Linked DNA regions of Frondihabitans sp. PAMC 28766. The protein of the gene in region 1 interacts with the protein of each later gene in a pairwise test. Links are inferred from orthologs where the notes say so. Each region holds a gene or a part of one and is shown on either strand. Other genes may lie near its edges.

Evidence for each region.
Region 2: the proteins of cysE (region 1) and cysK interact in binary tests that used the Escherichia coli proteins (3 or more experiments, as listed by UniProt). The link is inferred for Frondihabitans sp. PAMC 28766 from one-to-one orthologs.

What each region holds. Positions count from the first base shown.
Region 1 is NZ_CP014513.1:4,272,001-4,286,487, forward strand. The notes cover bases 5,541-8,374. They hold cysE (serine O-acetyltransferase), read right to left. Parts: upstream 7,305-8,374; coding sequence 6,777-7,304; downstream 5,541-6,776. Other genes in these bases: AX769_RS20380 (acyltransferase), read right to left, coding at 5,541-6,548; AX769_RS20390 (hypothetical protein), read right to left, coding at 7,374-7,856; AX769_RS20395 (DUF4265 domain-containing protein), read right to left, coding at 7,988-8,374. Also shown: AX769_RS20355 (O-acetylhomoserine aminocarboxypropyltransferase/cysteine synthase family protein), read left to right, coding at 1-949; AX769_RS25815 (LLM class flavin-dependent oxidoreductase), read left to right, coding at 952-1,302; AX769_RS20360 (LLM class flavin-dependent oxidoreductase), read left to right, coding at 1,299-2,015; AX769_RS20365 (FAD/NAD(P)-binding protein), read right to left, coding at 2,038-3,489; Fe-S cluster assembly sulfur transfer protein SufU, read right to left, coding at 3,546-3,998; AX769_RS20375 (aminotransferase class V-fold PLP-dependent enzyme), read right to left, coding at 3,998-5,287; more of AX769_RS20380, read right to left, coding at 5,349-5,540; more of AX769_RS20395, read right to left, coding at 8,375-8,446; AX769_RS20400 (NUDIX domain-containing protein), read left to right, coding at 8,489-8,956; AX769_RS20405 (DinB family protein), read right to left, coding at 8,975-9,493; AX769_RS20410 (hypothetical protein), read left to right, coding at 9,598-10,179; AX769_RS20415 (MFS transporter), read left to right, coding at 10,356-11,825; AX769_RS20420 (TetR/AcrR family transcriptional regulator), read right to left, coding at 11,964-12,539; AX769_RS20425 (PHB depolymerase family esterase), read left to right, coding at 12,612-13,460.
Region 2 is NZ_CP014513.1:3,385,215-3,399,863, reverse strand. Bases 5,308-8,303 are described here. They hold cysK (cysteine synthase A), read right to left. Parts: upstream 7,276-8,303; coding sequence 6,340-7,275; downstream 5,308-6,339. Other genes in these bases: AX769_RS16190 (thioredoxin family protein), read left to right, coding at 7,907-8,303; AX769_RS16195 (carbonic anhydrase), read right to left, coding at 7,275-7,766; AX769_RS24145 (hypothetical protein), read right to left, coding at 5,776-5,916; AX769_RS16205 (reverse transcriptase family protein), read right to left, coding at 5,308-5,695. Also shown: AX769_RS16230 (LLM class flavin-dependent oxidoreductase), read left to right, coding at 1-452; AX769_RS16225 (NtaA/DmoA family FMN-dependent monooxygenase), read left to right, coding at 449-1,822; AX769_RS16220 (hypothetical protein), read left to right, coding at 1,819-2,055; AX769_RS25390 (LLM class flavin-dependent oxidoreductase), read left to right, coding at 2,052-2,498; AX769_RS25385 (LLM class flavin-dependent oxidoreductase), read left to right, coding at 2,495-3,238; AX769_RS16210 (hypothetical protein), read left to right, coding at 3,385-3,981; AX769_RS24150 (hypothetical protein), read left to right, coding at 3,954-4,097; more of AX769_RS16205, read right to left, coding at 4,196-5,307; more of AX769_RS16190, read left to right, coding at 8,304-8,356; AX769_RS16185 (DUF4395 domain-containing protein), read left to right, coding at 8,353-8,886; AX769_RS16175 (LLM class flavin-dependent oxidoreductase), read left to right, coding at 9,106-10,251; AX769_RS16170 (NtaA/DmoA family FMN-dependent monooxygenase), read left to right, coding at 10,248-11,651; AX769_RS16165 (FAD/NAD(P)-binding domain-containing protein), read left to right, coding at 11,644-13,662; AX769_RS16160 (ABC transporter substrate-binding protein), read left to right, coding at 13,791-14,649.

The DNA.
Region 1 (14,487 bases):
GGACGACCTCGACGCCTGGCGCAGAGCGATCCGCCCGAACACCCGGGTGCTCTTCGCCGAGGGCATCGGCAACCCGACCGCCACCGTGCTGCCGATGGCCGAGGTCGCCGAGATCGCTCACGCGGCGGGCGTGCCGCTCGTCATCGACTCGACGCTCGCGACCCCGATCCTGCAGCGCCCCAAAGACTTCGGGGCCGACTTCGTCGTGCACTCGGCCACGAAGTTCCTCGGCGGCCACGGCTCGTCGATCGCGGGCGTGATCGTCGACCTCGGCACGTTCGACTTCGGTGCCGAGCCTCGGAAGTGGCCGCAGTTCACCGAGCCGTACAAGCGTGTCGGCGGCGTCGTGCTCTGGGAGCGCTTCGGACGCGACAAGAGCGCCTTCCTGGTCTACGCCAAGACGAAGTGGGTGCACGACCTCGGGCCGTCGCTCTCGCCGTTCAACTCGTTCCAGATCCTCCAGGGCATCGAGACCCTCGACCTGCGCGTGTCGCGGCAGTCGGCGTCAGCCCTGGCGATCGCCGAGTTCCTCGAGGCGCATCCTGCGGTCTCGAAGGTCAACCACCCGGGGCTGGCCTCGAGCCCGTATCACGAGCTCGCGGCCCGCTACCTGCCGAAGGGCTCGGGCGCCGTCTTCTCGTTCGACGTCGCCGCGGGCGAGGACGCCGTCGCGACCGTTGTCGACTCCCTCGGCGTCTTCTCGCTCGTCGCCAACATCGGCGACGTCCGCAGCCTCGTGATCCAGCCGGCGACCACGACCCACAGCCACCTCACAGAAGACCAGCTGCGCGACGCCGGCTTCTCGCGGGCGACCATCCGTCTCAGCATCGGGCTCGAAGACGTGCAGGATCTCATCGCCGACCTCGGCCAGGCACTGGACACGGTCGTCCCGGCCACCGTGCCGTCCGCTGCAGGCGTCGTCGGCAGCACCGCATCACGAAAGGACTGACCATGCACTTCGGCTACTGGACCCCGGTCTACGGGGGCTTCCTCCGCAACGTCGGCGACGAGGGCATGCCCGCCGCGTGGTCGTACATCAAGCAGATTTCGCAACAGGCCGATCGCCTGGGCTACCACACCACTCTCGTGCCCGAGCTCTACCTCAACGACCGCAAAGGCATCGACGCCCCGTCGCTCGAGGCGTGGTCGCTCTCGACCGGCATCCTCGCGGTCACCGAGCGTCTGCGCGTCATGACCGCGGTTCGCCCCGGCTTCCACCTGCCGGCCGTGATCGCGAAAGCGACGAGCACGATCAGCGACATCGCCGGCCTCTCCCCGAGGGCGCGAGCCGCTTCGCTCTGAACGTCGTCGCGGCCTGGTGGGCCGAGGAGGCCAAGCAGTACGGCGGCGTCTTCACCACGCACGACCGGCGCTACGAGCAGGCGACCGAGTTCGTCGAGATCCTGCACGGGATGTGGACCGAGCCTCGCTTCGACTACGACGGCGCGTTCTGGAAGGCCGAGGGCGCGATCCTCGAGCCCAAGCCGGCGGCCCTGCCTGCCATCTTCGCCGGCGGCGAGAGCGAGGCCGGCCGCGAGGCGATCGCCGCGTTCGCGGACAGCTACGTGCTGCACGGCGGCACCCTCGACGAGGTGGCCGACAAGGTGCAGGACATGGACGAGCGGCGCCTCCGGATCACGGGCGAGCGCTTTCGCGAGTACGGCATGGCCGCCTACGTCATCGTGCGCGACACCGAGGCCGAGGCCCAGAAAGAGCTCGACCGCATCACCGAGGTCGATCCGGACTCGCCCGGCTACGCCTCGTTCGAGGAGTTCCGCGCGCACTCGAACCTCGACGTCGAGCTCTCGAAGCGCGAGTACTCGGTCGGCACCCGCGGCCTCCGCCCGAACCTCGTCGGCACGCCCGAGCAGGTCGCCGACAAGATCCGGGCCTACCAGGATGCAGGTCTGACGCTGCTCCTGATCCAGTCGAGCCCGCTCGACGAAGAGCTCGAGCGCATCGCGCGCGACGTCTTCCCGCTCGTCCCGGCGCGGGCCGCGACTCCCGTCGTCTGAGGTCGCGCGAAATCGGCTTCCGCTAGGCGGCGACTTCGGCGGAGGCGGGGGCGAGCACCGCATCGGCGATGCGGTAGGCCACCTGGCGCACTTCGCCGATGGCGACGGTCTCCCAGAGGGCGCCCTTGAGCGCTGCGCCGATGGTCAGGATGCGCGTCGACGGCTCGCCGTCGGCGCTGCGGACGAAGCCGGACGGGTCCGCGTCGACTCCGATGCCCGTCGGGTCGGCGACGATCGTGCCGCGCCCGAGCAGCCGGTCGACGAGCGGGCTCCAGCCCGCTGACGCCACCGACGCGGGCCCGGTGCAATTGATCGCGACGTCGAACGACTCTCCCGCGACGTCGCCGGACGACTTCAGCGTGAGCGTACCGTCCTCGAGCAGAGCCGAGAGCTCAGCCCAGACAGCGGGCGCCATGCGGTGACGATGCACGTCCCACCGGCGGGCGGCGTGGGCGAGGAAGCGCTCGCGATCGGCGACGGAGAGCCGGAGCCACAGGGCCTGCGTCTGCGGTCGCAGGCCGTCGAGGACTGCCTGCCACGGGGATCCTGTAGCCGTCGCATCGCGCAACTGCCGCCCGAACAGCGTGGCCATCTCGCCGAGCGTCGAGACGTCGTCGCCGAGGCCGGGCCCGGGGGCCGCGGGGCCGGTGAGGTGCACGGCCGGCAGCATCAGGTGGCGGCTGGTGGCCGTCAAGCGGATGCCCGGGCTTCGGCGCGCGAGCGAGGTCGCGACGTCGATCATGGTGAGGCCGGTGCCGATCAGCAGGATGCGATCGCTCGCGGTGACACGGTCGAGAGCGCCGGGCGCCCACGGATCGTCGATCGACCGCTGGGCGTTCGACGGCACGAGGCCCGGGGCCGGGTTGCCGAGCGCCAGCACGACGCGGTCGGCCGACAGCGTGCGGCCGTCGGCGAGGGTCGCGGTCACGCCCGCGTCGCCGCTCGGCCCGTCAGCGCTCGGCCCGTCAGCGCTCGGCCCGCCAGCGCTCGGCCCGTCGACGCGGCGCCCGTCGGCACTCTGCCCGTCGATAAGACCGGAGATCTCGCCCTCCGCCACGTCGACGACCTCGCCCTGGACGAACCGCACACCGGAATCCGGTTTTCCCGACAGGGCAGCGAAGCTCGACGCCACGTAGTCGCCGAAGACGCGACGCGGAACGAAGGTGCCTGCTCCTGCCGCCGAGCCGTCGACATCGCGCCAGCCGACCTCGTCGAGATAGCGGAGGAAGGCGGCATCGTCGGTGGCCGAGAGGCTCATCTTGCCGGCAGGGCTATTGAGGCGGTGGTGTTCGTCCGCGCGCCCGTAGGCGAGGCCGCGGCCGACCTCGGGCTCGCGCCCGACGACGGTGATGCGAGGTGCAGGCGTTCCTCCGACTGCCGCGCGGTCGCGAAGCGCGAACGTCACGAAGACGGCGCTGGCGCCCCCTCCGACGATGAGGATCTCGTCACTGCCGACGGTTGCATGAGGGCTCATGCGGGCAACGGTAGTGATTCATGCAAGGGAATGCACTGGTGCCGGCCAAGAGCCTCCTATGAGCGGACGGAGAGTTCTCTCGAGCAGGCCTCGGCGGCGACCCAGGCGAGCATGCCGCACTTCACCCGCATGACGAACTTCGAGACTCCCTGGAAGACGACGGCGTCGCCGAGCAGGTCTTCGTCGGGCTCGTCGGCCCCGCGCGAGCGCATCATCGACCGGAAGGCGTCGACCCGCTCGCCCAGCTCGGCGAGCGTGAGGCCCGGGGCCATGTCGGCGAGCACCGAGGCCGAGGCCATCGAGATGCTGCAGCCGTCACCCTGCCAGGCCAACTCGGCGATCCTGTCGCTGTCGCCCTCGAGCCGGACTCGCACGGTGATTTCGTCGCCGCATGTCGGGTTCTTCTCGAAGTGCTCGGCGTCGAAGCCTTCCAGCGCGTGGTCGCCGGTGCGCGCCTTGGCGTGGTCGAGGATGACCTGCTGGTAGAGGCCGGCGAGCAAGTCGGCCATCAGCGCGCCCTCTCGACGCCGAAGTAGCCGCGCACCTCGGCGGTGGCGGCCAGGAACCGGTCGACCTCGTCGTCGGTCGTGTAGAGGTAGGTCGACGCGCGGGTGGTGGCTGTCACGCCGAGGCGGCGGTGCAGCGGCTGCGCGCAGTGGTGGCCGACTCGCACGGCGATGCCCTCGGCGTCCAAGAACTGCCCGACGTCGTGGGCGTGCACCCCGTCGACGTCGAAGCTGACGAGGCCCGAACGCGGTACGCCGAGCGGCGGCCCGACGGTGCGGATGCCCGGGATCGCCGCGAGGCCGGCGAGCATCTTCTGCGCGAGGCGCTCTTCGTGCTCTTGCACCCAGCCCAAGCCCGCCGCGTCGAGGTAGCGGATCGCCTCGGCGAGCGCCACGGTCTGCGAGACGGGCTGAGTGCCGGCCTCGAAGCGCTGCGGGGCGGGCAGGTACGTCGTCTCGTCCATCGACACGGTCGAGATCATCGAGCCGCCGGTGCGGAAGGGGGGCAGCGCGTCGAGCAGCTCGGGGCGGCCCCAGAGCACGCCGATGCCGGTCGGCCCGAGCATCTTGTGGCCCGAGAACGCGACGAAGTCGACGCCGAGCGCCTGCACGTCGATGGCGCGGTGCGGAGCCGACTGGCAGGCATCGAGCACGACGAGCGCTCCGACGCGGTGCCCGAGCTCTACCAGCTCGTCGACCGGCGCGACGAACCCGGTCACGTTCGAGACGTGGGCGAAAGCCAGGATCCGGGTGCGCGCGGTGATCACGGATGCCGCGTCGTCGACCGTCCAGGTGCCGTCGTCGCGAACGGGCACGTAGCGGAAGGTGGCCCCGGTGCGGAGGGCCAGCTCTTGCCAGGGGACGAGATTGGCGTGGTGCTCGGCCTCCGTGACGACGATCTCGTCGCCGGCCTCCAGCACCAGGCGTGCCGCAGCGGGGCCGCCGCGACCGAGGGTCGCGTTGCCGATGCCATAGGCGATGAGGTTGAGGGCGTCGGTGGCGTTCTCGGTCCAGACGACCTCGTCGGCGCTGCCTGCCCCGATGAAGCGTGCCACGGTCTCACGCGCGTCTTCGTAGGCTTCGGTGGCCAGGGCCGCGAGGGTGTGCGCGCCGCGGTGCACGGCGGCGTTCGTGGTCTCGAGGAAGGTGCGTTCGGCGTCGAGCACCTGCACCGGGCGTTGAGCGGTCGCCCCCGAATCGAGGTAGGCGAGCGGGTGGCCGTTCACCTCCTGCTGGAGCGACGGGAAGTCCGCCCGGAAGAGAGCGCTGCGAGAGTCGGTGCCGGTGATCACCTGTCAACGATCACACAGCTGGCTGGCTCATCGCTGTTTGTTTCGCTTCGGGCTGAGCGACCTACGCGGTGCGCGAAGGCACAGGCGCCGCCACGGTCGCGGGTCTCGCCGACCACGAGGCGGGTTCGAAGCGCTTCTTCAGCGTCATGAACGGCTTCTCGATCACGAAGTGGCTCGCGATGGCGGAAACGATCGCGATGCCGATCACGATGAACGTGCCCGTCAGGCCCGGGAAGAACGGCAGCAGGAGGCTCATGATCAGCACGTGCCAGAGGTAGAGCGAGTACGACACCTTCGCGCCGAACCAGGCGAGCGGCTTGAACGCCAGCACGGACGCGATGAGACTCGGCCGCGAGACGAGGCCGCCGACCATGAAGGTGGCGGCGATGCCGACGCTCGGAAGGATCACGCCGAAGAAGGGGGCGTGCTGGTTCCAGTCGGCCGACTTGATCGAGAACATCAGCGCGACGATGTACGCGGCGCCGACCCAGGTCGAGATCTGACCGAAGCGGCCCGAGAAGAGCCGGCGCGCCTTCTCGCTCGTCAGCGCGAGGGCCAGCACGCATCCGCTCAGCAGCGGCGCGATGTTGGCGACCGGGCTGAAGTAGATGTCGGCGGTGCCACCGGGGTTCGGCGTCGTGTACATCAGCCAGCCGAGGGCACAGGAGACAACGATCAGTGCGACGAGGCCCCATGCGATCACCTTGCGGCGGAAGCCCCAGGCGAGCAGGAAGACGAGAACGGGCGGCCACACGAGGTAGAACTGCTCTTCCATCGCGAGGCTCCAGCTCGGAGCGAAGATGCCCTGCGAGACGTGGCCGAATGCGCGGGCGAAGTTGCCCGTGTAGGTGAGGGCGATGAGCGCGGCACCTCCGGCCGAGAGGTTCTTGGTCGTGCCGTCTTCGCCGACGAGGAACCAGAGGGAGGCGCCGACCGCCACCACGGCGATCAAGGTGGGGTACAGCCGAAGGACGCGTCGCGCCCAGAAGCGTCCGAGCTTGATGGTGTTCGTGCGCGAGTGCTCTTTGAGCAGCAGCGACGTGATCAGGTAGCCCGAGAGCACGAAGAAGACGTTGACGCCGACGAAGCCGCCCTTGAAGTGCGGCACATGGAAGTGGTAGAGCACGACGCCCAGGATCGCCAGGGTGCGCACCCCGTCGAGAGGGAGCACGCGGCGGGTCGGAGCCGATTGGGCCTCACCGCCCCGGGAGGTCGAGGAGAGGGTCGTGGCGGCCGGCTGGGTCAGGGTCGTCGTTGCCATTCCGTTATACAACTCCCCTCACATTGGCGAAAGTGAAGCACTTCCTATGAGAAGTCTGTGGCCCCGCCCTGCCGCTCACTCCCAGTCAGCCAGGTTCTCGCGGAAGGTCGAGCCCGGACTGCTGCGGCGGATGAGCCCCGCGGCGCCGCAGTTCCGAGCTCAGCCCGTCGGTCACCTCAGCGAGGCTCCGGCGGGTCAGCTCGTTCTCGATCCTCTGGATCGTCTGTGTCAGATCGGCCGGGCCGGGGCGCCGGCGACGGTCGTGCCGGGCTCGACGTCGCGTGTGACCACCGAGTTCGCGCCCACTCGCGCGTCGTCCCCGACGGTGATGGCCCCCAGGATCGCGGCCCCGGCCCCGACCACCACGCCGTCGCCGAGGGTGGGGTGGCGCCGCCCCGCGAGGCCCACGCCGCGCCCGCCGAGCGTCACCCCGTGATAGATCAGCACGTCGTCGCCGATGACTGCTGTCTCGCCGATGACGACGCCCATGCCGTGGTCGATGAAGAGGCGCTGCCCGATCCGGGCGCCCGGGTGGATCTCGACCCCGGTCGCGCTGCGGGTCAGCTGCGAGAAGATGCGAGCGAGAAGACGGGAGCCGACGAACGGCTGCCGCCGCCAGAGCCGGCTGGTGACGCGGTACATCCAGACGGCGTGGAGCCCGGAGTAGACGAGGGCGATCTCGACCGACGAACGGGCCGCGGGATCCTGCCGCTGGGCGGTTCGGATGTCGTCGCGCAGTCGCGCCAGGAGTCGCACCGGACGATTCTAGAGGCGCGGGTCCGGGCCTCGGCGGTTCATGACGGCCAGCGACCCGCAGTGCACGGGCTAGAGGGTGGCGAAGGAGGCGATCTGCACGTCGAGGTCGACGATCAGCGAGAGCATGCGACCGTCTTTGAGGGTGCGGAACTCGTACTGGTGGTCGCCGATCTCCTGCGGCTCGGCCCACGCGAGGGCGAGGCGGCTGCGGTGGTCGAGACCGGAGTGGATCGCGAGCCAGCGGATGACGGCGGCGCGCTCGTCACGGACGGCGCGGGTGTGGAGTGCGCGGCGGCGGCTGACGAGGGCTGCCACGACGGTGAAGGCGACCGTGGCGAGGAAGACGACGAGCTTGAGGGCGCCGTCGAGCGGCAGAAGGGCCGAGATGATCATCGACTGCACGGCGACGAGCAGCAGAGTGGAGTCGATCATCGAGTAGCGACGCATCGGAAGACCACGGCCGTTGCCGCAGCGGAGGGTCTCGCAGGGCAGCTCGATGTCGCGGAGCGCGTCGGTGGCCGCTGCAGATGCGGCTGGATTGATGATTGTCACGATCAGGATCTCCCCTGGCCCGACCCTCGGGCACGTCTTCAATGGTGGCGGGACGTGCGCGAAGACGGGGAGCCCCCGTCCGGGGCGCCGTTACCCCAGTTCAGGGGCAGTTTAGCGCGTCTTGGGGGTGATCAGTGCGCGGACGCGCTATCGGGGTACGTCCGGGGGTCCTCGAATTCGAGGACACCGCGAGCTGCAGCCTCCGCGAGTGCCGCGTGCACGGTCTCGACGTGCGCCTCGGGAGGGACGTCGAGGGCCCATAGGGCCGGGAAGCTCGTGGGCACCACGTCGGCGCCCAGCTGGCGGAGGCGCTCGACGACAGGCCGAACCGGCTCATCGCCTTCGAGCGTGATGAAGCGGAAGGTCGCGTGCCCGCCGCGCCGCGTCCTGCCCTCGAACCGCAGGATGCCGTCGGGGCCGGGCGAGGTCAGTGCCGTGTCGCCCCGAGACAGGTCGAGCGCGAAGACGGGGATGCTCTCGACGACCGCCGTGTCGCCCTCCTCACGCCAGGAGTCGAGAGTCTCGACGGCCACCGGCGGCCAGCCGTCGACGACCTCGAGAGGAACGTCGATGCGGACGGATTCGGCCATGACTCGAGAGTAGCGCCGAGGTCGCTTTGATACCGTCCCCGTATGCCGACTCCTGATTTCGTCCTCGACCTCCGCGAGAAGATCGGGCACGACCCCCTCTGGCTGTCGGGCGTCACGGCCGTGGTGATCCGCGGCGACGAGGTGCTGCTCGTCAAGCGCTCGGACACCGGGGCGTGGACCCCGGTGACAGGAGTCATCGACCCCGGAGAGCAGCCTGCCGTGGCGGGCGCCCGTGAGGTGCTCGAAGAGGCCGACATCGTCGCCGTGCCCTCAAGGCTCGCCGCGATCGGCGTGACGGCGCCCGTCACCTACGGCAACGGCGACGTCTCGCAGTACCTCGACCTCACCTTCCGTTTCGACTACGTCTCCGGCGAGCCCTTCCCGGCCGACGGCGAGAACACCGAGGCCGCCTGGTTCGCCCTCGACGCACTGCCAGAGATGTCGGCCGAGATGACGACGCGCCTCGCGAACGCTCTGGCCGAGGGGCCCGCGGCGCGCTTCGAGTTCTGACAGACCCGCGCGGGCCGCTCAGCCCCGCACGTCGTGCAGGTGATGCACCGGGTCGTGGGCGAAATAGCGGGCGAGCGACTCGACCGTGAAGGCGCTGCCGTCCGAGCGGAGGCCTGTGCGCCCGAGTCGGTCGGGGTCGACCGCCGCGAAGGCGTCGGCCACGGCCGTGCCCGCCTGGAGGATCTCGAGGGCGACCGTCTCGGCGTCCTGCGCCGCGTAGTCGTCGTCGATCGCCGTCGCATCCTGATCCCAGTCGGGGAAGGTCGGGGCGACCTGCGTCAGCATCAGATCGAGGCGGCCTGCGAAGACACGGAAGACGTCGCGCACGTGGGCGCCGTATTCGAGCGGCGACCACGTGTCGTCGTCGGGCCGCTCTCGGGCGTCCGGCTGCGCCAGGCGATGAGGCCAGCGGGCGGCGTTGGCGCGGACGAGAGCGGGGACGTCGGCGAATGCGACCGCGGAGGCGTCGAAACCGCAGTCGACACACGGCTTCTCGAGCACCCAGGTCCAGTTCTTCGTGTCGGGGACGATAGGCATGCTGCGAGGCTAGAGCCCGAGCCGCGCGGCCGCCGCCCGCCCCACTGCCAGAGAGCCTCCCGAAACCGCCAACCCCGTGCCGCTCGGGGCGCTAGCGTGGTGTGGTGAAGTCGAAGCCGAAGCGGGGGGCCAAAGCCCTCGAACCCGTCGACCCCGCGCTCGTCGAGGGCCCGGTCGCCGACGGCCTCCTCATCGCACGCTCCGCCGCCTCGATCGCCGTCGCGAACCGCATCATCGTGCGCGCCCTGCGCGAGAACCGCGACTTCGACCGCGGCGAGACGCAGGACGCCGCCCGCGACGAGCTGGGCAACCTCATCGCCGAGCAGCAGGAGCTGGCCGAGCGGATGGCCGAGACCCGCACCAAGGCCTCGAAGAGCCGCGGGCGCTCGCGCCACCAGTTCGACTACCGCCGCGAAGACGAGCAGCCGCTCGCGCAGCGAGAAGCCATCTACCGCGAGATCGCCACCCGCCTGGCCGCTCTCCGAGACGACGACGGCTACATCGACGACATCGCGATGGGGGCGCGCGACCGCGCGTGGAACGACATCGGCGCCACCATCGTGAACCGAGTCGCAGCAGCGACCGTCGTGCCCGACCGCACGTACGACGAGCACCGCGACGAACGCCTCCGCGAGCTGCTCGACATCGACTTCCGCGCTCTGGCCGAAGCCGACCGCGCAAAGTAGTCCGGGTCGGGAATAGGGCAGCCGCACCGGGGCTTGACCCCACTGGTCGTCCAGCGTTGCACGCCCCGTGTTCCCTCCCGCTTCACATCGTCAGGACGCAATGACCTCCACGACCTCAGCATCTCCCGCGACCGGCTCCCTGCCGGCACGCGCGGCTCCGCTCCCCGCGACCACAAGTGGCTCGTCCTCGCCGTCGTCGGCCTGGCCCAGCTGATGGTGGTGCTCGACGGCACCATCGTCAACATCGCTCTGCCAGCGCGCAGGCCGACCTCGGCTTCACCAACGACAACCGCCAGTGGGTCGTCACGGCCTACTCGCTCGCCTTCGGCAGCCTGCTGCTGCTCGGCGGCCGCCTCTCGGACATCTTCGGTCGTAAGAACACCTTCATCATCGGGCTGATCGGCTTCGCCGTCGTCTCCGCCATCGGCGGTGCCTCGCAGTCGTTCGGCATGCTCGTGACCGCGCGCGCCTTTCAGGGAGCCTTCGGCGCCCTCCTCGCCCCGGCCGCCCTCGGTATCCTGACGACCACGTTCTCGACACCGAAAGATCGAAGCAAGGCGTTCGCCATCTTCGGCACCATCGCGGGCTCCGGCGCCGCGGTCGGCCTGCTGCTCGGCGGCGTCCTCACCGAGTACACCTCGTGGCGCTTCTGCCTCTTCGTGAACGTCGTCTTCGCCGTGGTCGCCCTCGTCGGCGCCCTCGTCTTCCTCAAGGCGAAAGCCGTCGGCGGAGTCCAGCACCACGTCGACATCCCCGGAACCATCACCGTGACCGCCGGGCTCGTCGGCATCGTCTACGGCTTCTCGAACGCCGAGACCAACAGCTGGACCGACCCGATCACGATCATCTGCCTCGCCGCCGGCGTCGTCCTGCTCGCCGTGTTCGTCGTGCTGCAGACGCGGGTGGCACACCCGCTGCTGCCCATGCGCGTCATCCTCAACCGCGACCGCGGCGGGTCCTACCTGGTCATCGCCCTGGCCGGCATCGGCATCTTCGGCGTCTTCCTCTTCCTCACGTACTACCTCGAGCTCACCCTCGGGTACTCGTCGCTGAAGACGGGCATCGCGTTCCTGCCGCTGCCGCTGTCGATCATGCTCTCGTCGAACGTGTTCGGCAGCCGCCTGCTGCCCCGCGTCGGCCCCCGCATCCTGATCGTCATCGGCGCACTGCTCGGTGCCGTCGGCCTCGCCTGGCTCAGCCAGATCGCGCTCGACTCGCTCTATGCGACGGCGGTGCTGCCCGGCCTCATCCTGATGGGCCTCGGCATGGGCCTCATCTTCTCGTCGGCGATCAACACGGCCACCTCGGGTGTCGCCCGCGAAGACGCCGGAGTCGCCTCCGCGACGGTCAACACGATGCAGCAGATCGGCGGGTCGATCGGCACCGCGCTGCTCTCGACGTTGTCGGCCAGCGCGGTGACGGCGTACATCACCTCGCACGGCACGACCAAGCTCGACCAGGCCAACGCTGTGCTCTCGGGCTACCACCTCGCGTTCTACGTCTCGACCGGCGTCTTCGTGGTCATCGCGATCGCCGGCGGCACGATCATCGACCGCCACTCGGTGCGCCTGCGCAAGATGGCCGCGGCCAAAAACCTGACGGGTGCCGTCACCGGCCCGATCGAGGTTCCGGCGGGCGCGCACTGATCGACTAGGGCTTCAGAGGCCGTGAGACCTCAGAGAGTGCCGCTCCGGCCCGCCGGAAACCGCGTTCTCTGAGGTCTCGCTCGTCTGGGTCCCACTCGTCTGGGTCTCACTCGTGGCGGGTCTCACGCGTGGCAGGTCTCACGCGTGGCGGGTCTCACGCGTCCGGCGCGGTGAGCAAGCCGTCGAGCAGGGCGGCAAGGTACGCGTCGGGGGCCGTGGTGCCGCTGACACGGACGGCGTAGGCCGCACCGCAGACGAGGGCCATGGCATCCTGGGCCCCAGCGGCGAACGGATGTGCGACGAGGCTCCTACCCGGTCGAGCAGCACGGCGAACGCGTCGATGAGATCGCGGCGCCTCGCCTTCGTGGTGTCGAGCGCAGGATCCGACGTGGTCGCCACACGCGCGAAAGCCACGTCGTCGACGTACACGCGCATCGCGACCGCCAGGAAGCCGCGCAGGGCCCCGGCCGCGTCGGCCTCCCCCGCCGCGTCCGTGGCACGCTGCGTCAGGTCGTCGAACCGCCCTTCGACGAGTGTCTCGACGAGAGCCTCGGTCGTCGGGAAGTGCCGGTACACCGTGCCCACTCCCACGTCGGCCCGCCGCGCGACGGCGTTCAACTGCAGCGGGAGGCCCTCGTCGGCAAGCGACCGGGCAGCGGCGAGAATGCCGTCGCGATTGCGGGCGGCATCTCGGCGGAGCGGGGCGGGCGTCATGGCGACATCCTATTGTGTGCGGATCAGTCATCCGATCGGATACTCCATCCGTTTAGATGTTATGGTCGGATCATGACCTCGAAGCGCACGATCGACGCCGCCGGCAAGCGCCGCACCTACCGCCTGACCCTGCCGCCCGATGCGACACCGAGCGCCGGTGCGTCGCTGCTGTTGCTGTTCCACGGCTCGAACCAGACGGCCGCCTCACTCGAGACGTTCACAGGAGGCACGCTCGAGGGGCTCGCTGCCGCGGACGGCGTTGTCGTCGCCTCCCTCGACGGCTACAAGCGCAACTGGAACGACGCGCGCGAGCACTCGACCTTCCCCGCACGACTCGAGGGTTACGACGACGTCGCTTTCGCCGTGGCGGTCATCGACGAGCTCGCCGCCGACTACGCGATCGACACGTCACGCGTGTTCGCTGCCGGCTTCTCGAACGGCGGCGCTCTGGCCATCCGTCTGGCGCACGAGATCCCCGATCGGCTCGCGGGTGTCGGCATCCTGTCGGCCACCATGCCGGTCGCCCACAACTTCGCCGTCTCGCGCGACCTCGAACTGCCCCTGCCCGTGATCCAGTTCCACGGCACGCACGACCGCCTCGTGCCGTACAGCGGCGGAATGGCCTCGCTCTGGGGCCTGAAGCCGCGCGGGCTGGGAGTGTCGGCGCGTGACACAGCGGCCTACTTCGCCGGCCGCAACGGAATCTCGACACCGCCGGTCGAGACTGCGGCGACGACGGGCAGGCCGCAGGTGACGCGGCTCGACTACTCCGCGCCCGGCCACGCGCCCGTGCGGCTCGTCACCGTCGAGGGCGGCGGCCACACGATCCCCGGGCCGAAGCGGGCGCCGCGCATCATGGGCGCAACGGTCACCTCCTTCAGCGCCGCCGACGAGCTCGCCGCCTTCTTCGGCCTGCGCTGAGCCTGAGCCCGCGGGGGCGGCCCCACCCCCCGCGCATCAGCCCCGTTGGCGAAACCGGAAATTGCGCGAGCTGCTGCTGCACCCCCTCGCGCCGAGCTCGTGACGGGCGCGGATCTCCGGTTCTACGAACGGGGGCCGGGCCGTGCTCGCCCCGCGGCGTGGCAGAGGGCGCTGTCCCTGCCGTGCGGCGCCAGCGGGCCACCCCCGTCGGCACAACAGGAGTCTCCGCAGCGGGCGGTCGCAGAACCGGCTCGCCCGGCCGCCAGGGCAGCAGAACTCCGGTTTCACCAACCAGGCCGCACCGCCGAGGCCCGGCCGACGCCCGACAGGCAGGCAAGTGGGCGGGCAAGCGGGCAGGCAGGCAGGCGGACGCGCGCGCCCCGGCAGAAGAAGGGCGGCCCGCCCGGAGCCGTTGCAGGGGCTCCGGGCGAACCGCCCCGGTCTGTAGCTGTGCCGAAGACCTACGCCTGGGGCGACCCGAGGCGGCCGCGGTGACGGGCGACTCCGACGACACGGGGGCGTCGGCAGGAGCCGGCGAGCGCGCCCCTTTCTTCGATCCGACCTCGACCCCGTGGAACTCGGCCAGGATCGACACGGTGCTCTCGATCTCGGCGTCGCGCTCGGCGTCCGACCACCCGAGGGGAGCCTCGAGGATGCCGGCCAGCTCACTGAGCAGCTCGAGGGTGACGCCGCCGACGAACGCGAGGTTCGTGCGACGAAGCACGACGTCGATCAAGTGCACGGCGTCTTCGTGCTCGGCGAAATAGGCGATCTCGGCGGCCGTGAAGTCGCTGTCGGCGGCCAGAGGCTCGGACGGCTGGTCGATGAGGGTCTGGATGACCTCGTCGGCACGGGTGCCGTAGCGGGACAGGAGGCGGTCGACCTGGTCGCGGTCGAGCCCGTTGAGGTGCTCGGTGATCCACTTGGCACGGTCGCCCGGAAGCGTCGGGAAGTCCTTGCCGCCGCCGATCGGCATGCCTGCCGTGTCGATGGTGCGGGCGACGCCGAGGCGCGTGGTGGCCTCGGT
Region 2 (14,649 bases), 890 kb from region 1 along the record:
GCGATTCGAGCGCCTCCACGATCCTGCAGTCCGTGCGCGACGCCGAGTCGCGCGTCGGCCGCGTCGGTGCGCCGCTGCACGTCTACGCCGACCTGCTCGTGCTGCTCGACGACACCGAGCAGGCGGCGCGCGACGCGCTGGCCCGGCTCGACGACAGAGCCGAATCCGCTCTCGAATCGGACGCCGTGATCCTGCCGACCACCGTCGACCGGCTCGTCGAGCGCATCCGTGCCTGGCAGGGCCTCGGCTACGCCGGCTTCCGGCTGCGCCCCGCGCGACTGCCGCAGGATCTCGACCGCATCGCGGGTGAGCTGCTCCCGGCTCTCGAGAAGGCCGGCCTCCACTCATCCGCCGACGGTGCCACGTTCCGCGAGCGCCTCGGCCTCGCCCCCGCCCCGAACCGCTACGCCACCACCCGCTCCACCACCCGCCAGGAAGAGGTCGTCGTATGACCGCGAAACGCCAGGTCCACCTCGCCGCCCACATCCCGGGCGTCAACAACACGACCATCTGGAGCGGCCCCGACGCCGGCAGCCAGATCGACTTCGAGTCGTTCGAGCACTTCGCGGCGAACGCCGAGAAGGGCTTCTTCGACTATCTCCTTCTCGCCGAGGGGCTGCGGCTGCGCGAGCAGAAGGGGCTTATCCACGACCTGGACGTCGCCGGGCGGCCGGCCACCCTGTCGATCCTGGCCGCCATCGCCGGGGTCACCGAGCACATCGGCCTCGTCGGCACCCTGAGCTCGACGTTCAACGAGCCGTACGAGCTCGCCAAGCAGCTCGCGAGCCTCGACCACCTGTCGGGCGGCCGGGCCGGGTGGAACGTCGTGACATCGTCGAACGCCTTCACGGGCGCGAACTTCCGGCGCGGCGGCTACCTCGACCTCGCCGACCGCTACGTGCGGGCGGCCGAGTTCGTGACGACCGCCAAAGAGCTCTGGAACAGCTGGGCCGACGTCGCCGTCGTGGCGGATAAGGCGACCGGGCGCTTCCTCGACCCCGAAGCGATCGCGCGGGTCGAGCACCACGGCGGCCAGTTCGACATCGAGGGGTACTTCTCGGTGCCGGTGAGCCCACAGCGCCACCCGGTCGTCGTGCAGGCCGGCGACTCGGTCGACGGGCGCGACTTCGCCGCCCAGCACGCCGAGGTGATCTTCTCGCGGCACTCCGAGTTCGGCGAGGCGAAGGCCTTCTACGACGACGTCAAGGGTCGGCTCGCCGCGCACGGCCGTGACGAGGAGTCGCTGCGGATCCTGCCCGGCGCCACCTTCGTCATCGGCGACAGCACCGCGGACGCCCAGGAGAAGGCGCGCGCGACGTCCCTGGCGCAGGTGAGCCCGCAGACCGCGATCGCCTTCGTCGAGCAGATCTGGGGGCGCGACCTGTCGGGCTACGACGCCGACGGGCCGTTGCCCGACATCGAGCCGTCCGTCGACGCCGAGATCACCCGGGGGCGAGTTCGCCACGAGAACCCGCTCGCTGTCGCGAAGGTGTGGCGCGAGAAGGCCGATGCCGAGCACCTCAGCATCCGCGACCTCGTCATCGCCCTGTCGGGGCGGCACAGCTTCGTCGGCACCGCCTCCGACATCGCGAGCGAAATCGACCACTACGTGCAGGATCGCGCGACCGACGGCTTCGTCATCGTCGGGGCGACCAACCCCCGCGGCCTCGACGAGTTCGTGGCGAAGGTCATCCCCGAGCTGCAGGATCGCGGGAGCTACCGCACTGCCTACGACGACGGCGCGACCCTGCGCGAGAACCTCGGGCTGCCGGCAGTCGTGCCCGGCGCGACTTCGCTGGCGCGGGAGGCGGTGAACCAGTGACCTCCGCTCGGCCGAACCTCCGGAGCATCGCGCTGCTGACGCCCGGCACCTTCGACGACGACCACCCCGTGGCGGGGCTCGAAGACACCCTCGACCTGTTCGAGCTGGGCGAGCGGCTCGGCTTCGACGGCGCCTGGATCCGGCAGAGGCACCTCGAGCAGATCGTGTCTGATCTCGCCGAGAAGGCCGACTCGGCCCTCGGCTGGCAGGGTGCGACGCCGGTGGCCGCGTGAGCCCGGGCGCCGCCGAGACGACGCCCCGCGGCGTGACCCCCGGTGCCTCGCCGAGGGTGCCGCTCGCGGTGCTCGATCTGGTGCCGATCGTGTCGGGCGACGACTCGCGAGCGGCGCTCCGCCACACCGTCGATCTCGCCCAGCACGTCGAAGACGCCGGCTACGCCCGCTACTGGCTCGCCGAGCATCACCTGAACCCCGGTATCGCCGGCTCGGCGCCGCACACCCTGCTGGCCGCCCTCGGTGCCGCGACCGACCTGATCCGGCTCGGCACCGCGGCCACGATCCTCGGCAACTACGAGCCGATCCAGGTGGCGGAGGCCTTCGGCACCCTAGCCGGGCTCTTCGGGCCGCGGTTCGACCTGGGGCTCGGGCGGTCGGGAATCCCTCGCCCGGTCGAGCCGTCGCTCGTGCCGGCGGGCGCCCCGAGCGTGCTTCGGTGACGGCGCCTGAGGCCGCCCGCGTCGTCGACGGCCTCGTCGTGCCGCCGAGACGCGCCCTGCGGTTCGACCGCGAGCGGTTCCGGGTGCAGTTCGAGCTGCTCGGCCGCACGCCGGGCGACGCCGACGACTTCGAGAAGCAGGTGAACGACATCCTGTCGTTCTTCGCCGGCAGCTACCTCGACCCGCAGGGCGAGGACCTTCCCGTGCATCCCGCCGAAGGCAGCGGTGCGGCCGTGTGGCTGCACGGCTCGACGGCGGGCGAGAGCGCCAGGATCGCGGGCGCGCTCGGCCTGCCCTACGGGGCGAACTACCACGTGTCGCCGTCGGGAGTGCTCGACTCGGTGGCGGCGTACCGCGAGCACTTCGTGCCGGGCATCCTGCCGACGCCGCACGTGATCGTCTCGGTCGACGCCCTCGTCGCCGAGACCGACGCCGACGCCGAGCACCTCGGGCTCGGCTACGGGCAGTGGGTGCACTCGATCCGGGCGGGCGCCGGGGCGATCCCGTATCCGACGCCGACCGAGGCCCTGTCGAACCCTCTCGACGCCGAAGCCCTCGAGGTGGTGCAGGATCGCCTCGACACCCGCTTCGTGGGCAGGCCCGCCACGGTGGTCGCCCGGCTCGAGACCCTGCAGCGCGTCACCGGCGCCGACGAGCTGCTCGTCACCACCATCACGCACGACCACGACGCGCGGGTGCGGTCGTACGAACTGCTCGCCGACGCCTGGCTGCGCACCTGACGCGTGCGCCGGACGGCGGGTGGCTGGCAGCGAGCGCAAGTCGAGCCGAGTCGTCGCGTCATGAAGCGTCTCGAATCGTCACACTTCGAGCCCCGCGGTCGCAGGGGGTGACGATGGAGCAGCACGCACAGAGACAGGGGAACCCGATGAGTGGCTTCAGCGCAGGATCGTTTCCGGACAGCGTCCGAGAGCCGAGGGGTGAGGTTCGGGGCAACGTCGTCGTGCTCGGGGGCCTCGGCGAGCAGGCGTCCGACTTCGACCTGCTGACCGATCAGCTGCTGCTGACCGGCTTCAGAGTCACGATCTTCGACGATGTGTCGGTCGACACCGAATCGAGCCAGCTCGGCGTGCTGCGGGTGCTCGAAGACCGCGGCCTCACGGGGCCACTCGTGCTCATCGGCTCCGACCTCGGGTCGGCTCTCGTGGCTGGGCTCGTCGCCCGCGGGGAGGCTCACGTCGCCGCCGCCGTGCTGGGCAACCTGGTCACTCCGGCCTCGCGGCCCTCGACCGTGACGGTGGCCGACTTCACCGCGTTCGAGGAGGCCTTCCCCGGCCAGGCGCCGCGGCAGACCCGGCTGCCCGTCGGCATCCGGCTGCCCGCCCCCACGACATCCTGGTGCCGACCCTGGTCTTCCATGGCGACTCCGATGACGTCACCGGCGTCGCCGACGCGGTCTCATGGGCTTCGCAGCTGCCCTTCGGGTCGCTGCGTCTGGTGCCCGAGGGCGACCACCATGTGCTGACCGGCCCCGAGCGCCGCACCATCGCCGCGTCGATCGTGCTGTTCGTCGAACGGCAGCGGGCCGGGCGGCCCACCCTCGTCGACGGCTTCGCGTCGACCGACGTGCGCACCACCTGAGCGCGGCCGCGCGGCTCCGGGCCGGCGCGACCGAAAGCGACAACTGCGAGGCGAATTCGCGGTGCACTTGTCGCTCTCGGGAGTGTCCGCCGCCCCGATCAGGCCCAGGCGATCTGCTCGAACAGAGAGCGGAGGCGCGCACCGCGCTCGGGGTTGCACTGCTCGAACCAGCCGACGCGGCCCGCGAGGTGGGCGCGGAAGTCGGGGCGGCCGCCACGGTTCTGCCGGGCGGGGCCGTCGCGCAGGCAGTTGTGCAGAGTCGCCTTCAGCAGGTCGTACTCGCGCCGCCCTGCGCTCGTCCGCTCGTTGACGACGACGCCCGTCACGCTCTGCCGGACACCCTGGCGCCGCACCCGGGTCTTCTGCGGGTTGAGCGCGTAGCCCTGGTCGGCGACGATGCGGTCGACGCCGCGGGCGAAGGCGTCGGCGCGTGAGGCGAGGCTCGCGCCGCCGCTGAAGGTGAGGTCGTCTGCGTAGCGCGAGTACACGGATCCTGCGCTCTTCGCCCACCCCGCGAGCCGGGCGTCGAGATGGCGCAGCACGAGGTTGCCGAGAGCGGCCGACGTCGGGGCACCCTGGGGGAGGTGCGCTGCCGACAGCCTCTGCCGCAGGGCGAATCGCTCGTCGGGCGAGCCTCCGGGCGGCATGGCCGACAGGATGCCGACGGGCACCCGATGCGTGCAGACACCGGTGAGCAGATGCGCGAGCGGCTCGGCGAACCCCGCGTCGCGGAAGACGCCGTAGACGCTGCCCGCCCGGACGGACGGGAAGAACGAGGTGAGGTCGGCGCTGATCACGACGTCCTGACCGACGTGGAGGGCGGCGCCCGTGACGGCGCTTCGACCCGTGACGAAGCCGTGGGCCGCGTCGTGCACCGGCAGAGCCGTGAGCAGGTCGTCGAGGATCGTGCGCTGAGTCGTCTTCAGCCGGTGCAGCGGCTTCTCGAGCAGGCGAGGGGTTCGACCGGGCCGGGCCAGCCACTCGTAGCGGTAGTGGTGCAGCGGGCCTTCGGCGGCGGTGCGGTTCCAGCCGCGGGTGTCGGCGAGCCAGAGCAGCCGCCCGACGGTCAGGTCGAGCTCGCGGGCCAGGGCCGGCACGGTGTCGACCAGCAGTCGGCTGGCTGTCTCGTGGTCGGCGCGGGCCTCGACGGGGCCGACGGACCGCGAGACCACCCGCACAGGATTCGTGGCCGCTCGCGCCTCGAACAGATCGACGACGCGCGGGGAGCGCAGGATCACGGCGGCGAGCTGCCGCGGGGCATCGCGCGGCGGCCGCGGGTAGGCCTCCAGCGCCGTGACGACCGTCACGCGCACGAACGGCCGCACCACCCCCACCGTCGCGAAGCCGGCCTCGTCGAGAGCCGGGATCGTCCACTCGGGGGCGGCGAGGAAGGCATCGGCGAGGGCCTGCGCGACTACCGCGAGTGGGGTGTGGCCACGGTTTCGGGGGGACCCGTCGATGCGTCCGTGAGGTCGAGCGCGCGAAGCGCGCCGAGCCTCTCGGGGCGTGTGCTGCTGGTCGTTCTGCGTCCCCCGGGGTGACCCCGGAGAGGACGGCGCTCGTCGAGCGTCGTCCGCCTCCCCCCGAAACCGTGCCACGGCCCCACTGTAGGGCGGTGCGAGCCGCAGGTCACCCCTCCCGTCGGATCAGGCGACGAACGCCTTGAGCTGTTCGGCCATCAACGGTAGAGCTGCTCGCCGGGTGTGCTGAGCGCGGCCTTCAGCTCGCGGGTCGAGTCGTCGGCCGGCACCTCGAGGGCTCCCGTCGCGACGCCGTCGTAGGCCGCGGCGACGACGCTCTCGGCGCTGACCTTCGGCACGTCGACAGGCGCACCGTGCCGAAGAAGGTCGTCTCGAAGATGCGGCGCACCTCGTCGTCCGGGCCCCCTCGCGCGAGGTGGCCCGTCGTGCGAGTGGCTGGCACCTGCGTGGTCGGACGGGCCACCTCGCGGCGCGGCCGCTCGCCCGCCGCCGTGAGATCGTACTTCGGCCGGTCGACCACCGGCGCGGCGGGCCGAAGTGCGATTTCGCGAAAGCAGCGTCGGCCGTCTGGCGGCGTGTCGACCAGGAGGCCGCTCAACTACGTAGTTGAGCACCACAAAAGCAAGAGCAACTCTCGCCAAGGCTCGCTCACCCCGAGGCACCGAGGCCGGGGCGAGCCGGTACCGGGGCCGCTACCGGGGTCGGCGCGGTACTGGTGCCAGGGCCGGTACCGGCCGGGCGACTCGGCACCGGGCCAGGGCTCAGTCGACGAGGTCCTCGTACAGCACGGTCGAGAGGTACCGCTCGCCATAGCTGGCCACGATCACGACGATCGTCTTGCCGGCGTTTTCGGGCCGGGCCGCGAGCTGCAGGGCGGCGTGCACCGTCGCACCCGACGAGATGCCCGCCAGGATGCCCTCTTCGTTGGCGAGTCGCCGGGCGACCGAGACGGAAGTGGCGATGTCGACGTCGATGATCTCGTCGTACACCTCGCGGTCGAGCACGTCGGGCACGAAGTTCGCGCCGATGCCCTGGATCTTGTGCGGCCCGGGCGACCCGCCGTTGAGAATGGGCGACTCGGCGGGCTCGACGCCGACGATCTGCACCGCCGGCTTCTTCTCTTTCAGGTAGCGGCCGGTGCCGGTGATCGTGCCGCCGGTGCCGATGCCCGAGACGAAGATGTCGACGGCCCCGTCGGTGTCGTTCCAGACCTCGGGACCGGTCGTCCTGTAGTGGATGGCCGGGTTGGCCTCGTTCTCGAACTGCAGCGCAGCGACGGCGCCGGGCGTGGACGCGACGATCTCGGCCGCCTTGTCGACGGCGCCCTTCATGCCGGCGGGCCCGGGCGTGAGCACGAGCTCAGCGCCGTACGCCCGAAGCAGCTGGCGGCGCTCCTTGCTCATGGTCTCGGGCATGGTGAGGATCACCTTGTAGCCACGGGCTGCTCCGACCAGCGCCAGGGCGATGCCGGTGTTGCCCGACGTGCCCTCGACGATGGTGCCGCCCGGCTTCAGCACCCCCGCGGCCTCGGCCGCGTCGACGATGGCGACGCCGAGGCGATCCTTGACGCTGGCGGAGGGGTTGTAGAACTCGAGCTTCGCGAGCACCGTGGCCCCGAGCCCGTCGGCCACCCGGTTGAGCCGCACGAGCGGAGTGTTGCCGAAGACCTCGGTGATGTCGTTGTGAATGCGTGCCATCAGGCTGTCACCTCGTTGAGTCTGCCTGTCGCCACGTCGAAGACGAATCCGCGCACGTGGTCTTTCAGGGGGATGAAGGGATTGGACTGGATCCGATGCAGTGATTGAACCACGTCGGCCTCGGCATCCGAAAACGCCTCGGCGGCCCAGGCTGGCCGAATGCCGGTGTCATCCTGAATCGACTGCTTGAACGCGTCGTCGGTGAACGTGACCATGCCGCAGTCGGTGTGGTGGATCAAGATGATCTCTTCGGTGCCGAGCAGGCGCTGGCTGATCGCGAGCGACCGGATCTCGTCTTCGGTGATGACCCCGCCCGCGTTGCGGATGACATGGGCTTCGCCCTCTTTCAGGCCCAGGAGGCGATAGACGTCGAGCCGTGCGTCCATGCACGCGACCACCGCGACGTGCTTCGACGGCGGCAGGGGCAGAGGCCCCGAGAACTCCGCCGCGTAGGCCTCGTTGTTCGTCAGCAGCTCGTCGGTGACGCTCATCTGGTGCTCCTCGGGTCGGGTGGGGATGGTGGCGACAGCCTGGACCCCCGACCCTGCGATAGCCAGAGGCAGGCCTTCGGGGTCGTAATGATCGGACACATCCGCGCGGGCAAGAGCGCCGACGCTAGCGTTGCTGCACCATGAATCCGCTCGTCGTCGTCGGTCTCCTCGTCGCACTGCTGGTGGTCGCGACCGCAGCAGGTCTCGTCTGGCGCGCCACGACGGGCCGCGCGCGACAGGCCGCAGGATCCGAGTCGGTCACCGTGTCCGACCTCGCACCCGGCGAGCACGGCGGCACGGTCGCGACGCTCCTGCAGTTCTCGACGGAGTTCTGCTCGCCCTGCGTCGCCACCGGGGTCCAGCTCGAGCGCCTCGCCGCTGCCCTCCCGGGCGTGCGGCACATCGACGTCGACATCACTCACCGGCCGGACGTCGCGAGCCGCTTCGGCATCCTGCAGTCTCCGACCACCCTGCTGCTCGACGGAGGCGGCACGATCCGCGCCCGAGTCGGCGGCGCCCCGCGCATCCCCGAGCTGCGCGCCACCCTCGACGACCTCGTGGCCGCCGCCCCGACAGGAGAACACTCGTGACCCAGCTCGCCCCCTCGAAACAGGCCCTCGTCGCCGCCCCCGGCGAGAAGGGCATCGACCCGCGCGGCCCCCGCTTCGGCGCCGGCATCACGGCGGTGCTGGTGCTCGTGGCTCTCGCCGTCGGGCTGCTCGACGGCTTCTCGCTGCCGTCGACCGTCGGTGGCCGCGTCGCGCGCCCCGAGTTCATCATCGTGGCTGTCGTGACGGCGCTCTTCGCCTGGGGTGCGTTCGCCGGCGTGCAGCGGCACCCCTACGGCCGGTTCTTCGCCGCCGTGATCCGCCCGCGTCTCGGCGCACCCACGCACCTCGAGAGCCCGAAGCCGCCGACGTTCGCGCAGACCATCGGCTTCGTCATCACGGTCGTGGCCCTGCTGCTGCAGGTCGTCGGCGTGCCCGGCGGCCTCCTCGCCCTGACGGCCCTCGCCTTCGTCGCGGCCTTCCTCAACTCGGTCTTCGACTACTGCTTCGGCTGCCAGGTCTACGTCCTGCTCGTGCGCGCCGGCCTCACCGGCCGCCGCACCCCCGCCTAGTCGTCGCGCACGGGGACGCAGTCGCGCCACCGCAGTGGAGCGAGACGCGGCGGCAGGATTCGAACCTGCGGCTTGACGGGCTATGAGACCGTTTCCTTCGACCGCTTGGATACGCCGCGATGACTCCACGGTAGGTCTCTCGCCGACCGGAGGCGCGAGTGTGACGACTTTTGTCACGGGGCCCAGCGGGATGACGGCAACGTGCCTACTGTGCTGAAGATGAGCACCTCTAATGACCAACGGGGCTTCGCGATCTTCGTCGACATCGACGAGGCGGGCGCGCACCCGGCGGCGTGGCGCGCGAGCAGCGCACGGCCCGCCGAGCTCGTCTCGGCCCGCTGGGTCGCGACCAGCATCCGCGCCGCCGAGCGAGCCGGCTTCACCGCCGCCACCTTCGACGACCACCCGCTGCCCGCCCGCGACGTCGACGGCCCCACGGCCCGCCTCGACGCCGGCATCCGCGCCGCGTTCAGCGCGCCGTCGACCAGTGCCATCGGCCTCGTGCCGGTGGTGCACGCGCTCTACAACGAGCCCTTCCACGTGGCGACCCAGCTCGCCAGCCTCGACACCGCGTCGCACGGGCGAGCCGGCTGGATCGTCGCGGGCGACCCGGACGCGGCCATCGCCGCCCGCCACGGCCGCGAAGCGCTGGCCGGTGGCTCCGCCGACGTCGACGCCGAGCTCATCGACGTCGTCGAGGCGGTACGCCGCGTCTGGGACACCTGGGAGGACGACGCGGTGATCCGCGACACAGCCACGGGCCGTTACTTCGACCGCGACCGCGTGCACTACGCCGACTTCGAGGGGCGCTCGTTCGCCCTCAAGGGCCCGGCCCTCCTGCCCCGCTCGCCCCAGGGCCAGGTGATCGTCGTCGGCGAGGCCGGGACGCGCGCCGAGGTCGACGTCGCCCTGCTCGACAGCGCTTCCACCACGTCCGCCGCGGTGCGCGAGGCGGCCGCTGCCGCCCGGGCACAGCACGGCCCCGACGTGCGCCTGCTGCTGCAGCTCGAGGTCGCTCTCGACCGCGCCGGCCGCACCGCCACCGCCCGGCTCGCCGAGCTTGACGCGTGGGCGCCGTGGGCACGCACCCGCCACGCCCGCTACGTCGGCGACGCGGCCGGCCTCGGCCACCTGCTGACCGAGCTGGCAGACGTGGTCGACGGCGTCAGGATCCTGCCGGCCGTGCTCGACATCGACCTCGACGAACTCGGGCGTGCGGTGCTGCCGGGCCTGCGCGCGTCGGGCGTCTTCCGTTCGCCGGAGGTCGGCGCGACCCTGCGGCAGACCCTCGGCCTGCCCCGCCCGGCCAACCGCTTCGCCCGGCCGAGCGAACCCGCCCGCACCTCGACAGGAGCAGCACGATGAGCATCCAGTTCGGAATCTTCTTCCAGGGGGTCAACTACTCGACCGTGTGGAACGCGCCGGAGAGCGGGTCGCAGACGGAGTTCGAGAGCTTCCGCCGTGTGATCCAGACGGCCGAGCGCGGGCTCTTCACCGCCTTCTTCCTCGGCGAGGGCCTGCGCCTGCGTGAGCACCTCGGTCACCTGCACGACCTCGACGTCGCCGGGCGCCCCGACGGGCTGACACAGCTGGCGGCGCTGGCGGCGATCACCGAGCACATCGGACTGGTCGCGACCCAGAACACCACCTACAACGATCCCGTCGACCTCGCGCACCGCCTGCAGAGCCTCGACGTGATCTCCGGAGGTCGCGCGGCGTGGAACGTCGTCACCACCGACAACGCGTGGACGGGGGCGAACTTCCGTCGCGGAGGCTACCTCGACCACGCCGACCGCTACCGGCAGGCCGGCGACGCCATCGACATCGCGCGGAAGGTCTGGGATGCCCGCGCTCTCGCCGGGCCGACCGCCGAGATCGCGCCGGATCGTCGCGCCGACCGCTGGGGCGCCGCACCCGCGCCCTTCCACCACGAACTGCGCCACTACGACGTCGACGCCGCCGGGTCGCTGCCGGGCAGCCCGCAGCAGCACCCGATCCTCTTCCAGGCGGGCGACTCGCCCGACGGGCGCGACTTCGCGGCGAAGTACGCCGAGGTGGTCTTCTCGGCGCACGGCACTTTCGACGATGCGAAGGAGTTCGCTGCCGACATCCGGGCCCGCACCGTCGCCGCGGGCCGCCCGGCCGACGACCTCAAGATCTTCCCCGGCCAGGAGTTCATCGTCGCCGACACCCTCGGCGAGGTCGACGACAAGGTGCGCTGGGTGCGCGAGCACCAGATCACCCCGCAGACGGCCGTCGCCTTCGTCGAGGCGCTGTGGGGCACCGACCTCTCCGATCACGATCCTGACGGCCCTCTGCCCACGTTCGACCCGGTGCAGCACGAGACCGGAGAGACCCGGGGCGCCGGCTTCCGGGCGCAGAAGGCACTCGACACGGCGAACCAGTGGCGGGCGCTGAGCGAGTCGAAGCGCCTGTCGATCCGTGAGCTCGTCATCGAGATCGGTACCAGGCGTGGCTTCGCGGGCACGGCCGACAGCATCGCCGACGAGCTCGTGCCGTTCTCGCGCGAGCACGTCGTCGACGGCTTCAACATCACGCCGTGGCTGGTGCCGTCGGGCCTCGACGACATCGTCGACAAGCTCGTGCCGGCGCTGCAGGAGCGCGGCGTCTACTGGACCGAGTACCCCGCCGACACGCTGCGCGAGAACCTGGGTCTCCGCCCGCCGTTGACCCGACGCGGCGACGTGCCCGCAACCGGTGGCGCCGACGTCACCGCTCGCGTCGAGACGCCGGCGCGTGTCTGACGCGCAGACCGTGGTCGTGATCGGCGCCGGCCCGCGCGGCGTCGGCTGGCTCGAGCGCTTCGTCGAGAACCACCGGCGAGACGGCGGGCCACCGGTCGACGTGCACCTCGTCGATCCGTTCCCGCCGGGGCCCGGCCGGCTGTGGCGGCACGACCAATCGCCGCGGCTCATGCTCAACTCGCTCGCCGAAGACGTCACCATGTTCACCGACGAGACCAGCGTGATCGAGGGGCCTGTCGTGCCGGGGCCGTCGCTCGCCGAGTGGGCCGACGACATCCGGGGCGGCAGGATCACCGACGTGGTGGCGACCGACCCGGAGCTCGCCGACGAGCTGGCCCGCTTCGGCCACCGCTCCTTCCCGACCCGGCGGCTGCAGAGCCTCTACCTCGACTGGTTCCACCGCCGCACGGTGTCGCGCCTGCCGGACGGCGTGACGGTGACGTCGCACCGGGCGCGCGCGACGACAGTCGACGATCTACCGGACGGTCGGCAGCGCGTCGAGCTCGACACGGGCGACGTGACAGCGGCCGACGTGGCCGCGGCCGACGTGACAGCGGACGACGAGACCGCGCCCGACGAGATCGTCGCCGATGCCGTCGTCTACGCTCTCGGCCACTCGGGCAGCGAGCCCGACCGTGAGCAGGGCGCGCTGGTCGACTTCGCCCGCCGCAAGGGTGTCTTCTACCTGCCGCCGTCTTTCACGGCCGACGCCGACCTCAGCGCCGTCGGGCCCGGCGAGACGGTCATCGTGCGCGGGTTCGGCCTGGCGGCGATCGACCTGATCGTGCTGCTGGGGGAGGGCCGCGGCGGCCGCTTCGAGCCCGTCGGCAGCGACGGGGCCGTCTGCTATCGGCCATCCGGTCGTGAGCCTCACGTCGTCATCGGCTCGGGCCGCGGCGTGCCGTACCACTCGAAGGTCACGTCGAGCATCGTCGGCGAGCGGCCGCAGCCGCGCTACTTCACTCCGGAGATCGCCGTCGGGATCGCGGCAGCCCACCCTCAGCTCGACTTCCGCGAGCACGTCTTCCCCGCCATCGCCAAAGAGCTGCTGCACGGCTACTACGCCGAGCTCTTCACCGGCCACCCCGACCGCGTGCACGTGCCATGGGCGGAGTTCGCCCGGCGGTTCGACCCTCTCGACCCGTTCGGCGACGATCTCCGCGCCCTGGTGGCCGAGGCGGTCGTCGACGACGGCGACCGGCTCGACCTCCTGCGGTTCGACCGCCCGCTCGCCGACGTCCAGGGGGTGAGCGAGGCCGAGCTGCAGCAGACCGTGCGGGCGTACATCCGCGACGACCTCACCCACCGCACGCTGCCGGAGCACAGCGCGACGCTGGGGCTCCTCCAGTCGCTGCTCGGTGCTTTCGGCGCCCTCTTCGCCATCGGCGATTCGCCGAACTGGACGGCGGCCTCGCGCGAGCGCGATCTCGGCGGCGGGTGGCTGCGCTGGTTCAGCTACGTCGCCAGCGGCCCGCCCGGGCCCCGCCTCGAGCAGATCCTCGCGCTCTCCGAGGCCGGGGTGATCACCTTCCTGGGCGCAGGATTTGACGTGGAGGCCGACGAGGAGGGCGGCGTCTTCCGCGCCCGCAGCACGAGTGCCGACTTCACTGTGACCGCCCGGGCCCTCGTGGACGCCTGGCTGCCCGCCGAGCGCGTCACGGCGACCGACAACGCCGCCCTGCGATCGCTGATCGACGGGGGCTTCGGGGTGGAGCACGTGGTGTCGGACGGCGTCGACGTCGCGAGGACGGGGAAGCTGCGAGTGGTGCGCGAGGATGCCCGGATCCTGCGCCCCGACGGCTCGCCTCACCCGCGCCGTTTCGCGATCGGCCCCTTCACGTCGGCGCCCTTCGTCGGCGCGTTCTCGCGGCCCCGCACCAACGCGCTCGCCTTCCGCGACAACGACGCCGTCGCGCGCGCCGTGCTCGCCGAGCTCAGCGCTGCCCCGCTGAACGCCGCCGATCGGCGCACCACGTCGCCGGCCGAGGCGCAAGGGCTCGCCCGTACATGACGAGTTGTTGCACCGTGTTGCCGGCTGTGTGACGGGCGAGGGAGGGTGCCGGCGGGGTTGACGTTCTAATGGTCGGACCCACCCCCGGGCGCCCTCGCCCCCCGCCCCGACCCAGGAGCACACAGCACATGCCCTTCCCCCGAAAGAGGTCGCGCGTCGTCGCCCTCGCAGCCGTCGTCGCCACCGCGTCTCTGGCGCTGGCCGCGTGCTCGTCGAGCGGCTCGACGCCCTCCGCCTCGTCCTCCTCGTCCGCCTCCGGCGGCACCTACCAGCTCGGGCTCGCCGCCCCCGCCGGCAACATCGACCCCGTCACGTCGTCCGACTACAACGCGATGTTCATCGTCGGTCTGGCATCGGCGGGCCTCGTCATCGAAAGCAACACGGGCACCCTCGAGCCGCAGCTCGCCACCTCGTGGAAGCCGTCGGCGGACGGCCTGTCGTGGACGGTGCAGTTGCGGAAGGGCGCGGAGTTCTCCGACGGCAAGGCCGTCACCCCGGCCGACGTCGTCTCGTCGTTCGACGCCATCATCGGCCCGAAGAGCCAATCGCCCGCGGCCAGCGCGTTCACCGGGGTGCTGAAGTCGGTAGCTGCCGGCAGCGGCAACGACGTCGTCTTCACGCTCGACCAGAAGTACGACGACTTCCCGTACCTGCTGACCGGCGCGAACACCGACATCCTGCCCGCCGGTACGGCCGACGCGAAGTGGATCGACAACCCGGTGGGGGCCGGGCAGTTCGTGCTCAAGAAGTACACCGCAGGGCAAGGCGTCACATACGTCAAGAACCCGCACTACTGGGATGCGTCGGAGGTCAAGCTGACCGGCATCGACGTCAAGTTCTACTCTGACACCCAGTCGCAGCTGCTGGCGTTCCAGAGCGGTGAGGTCGACCAGATCAACCAGTCGCCAGCCGTCACTTCGGCACTCGCGAAGGGCTCGTACACCGCGTTCACGCAGGGCTACGAGAAGTTCGACGGGCTCACGTTCA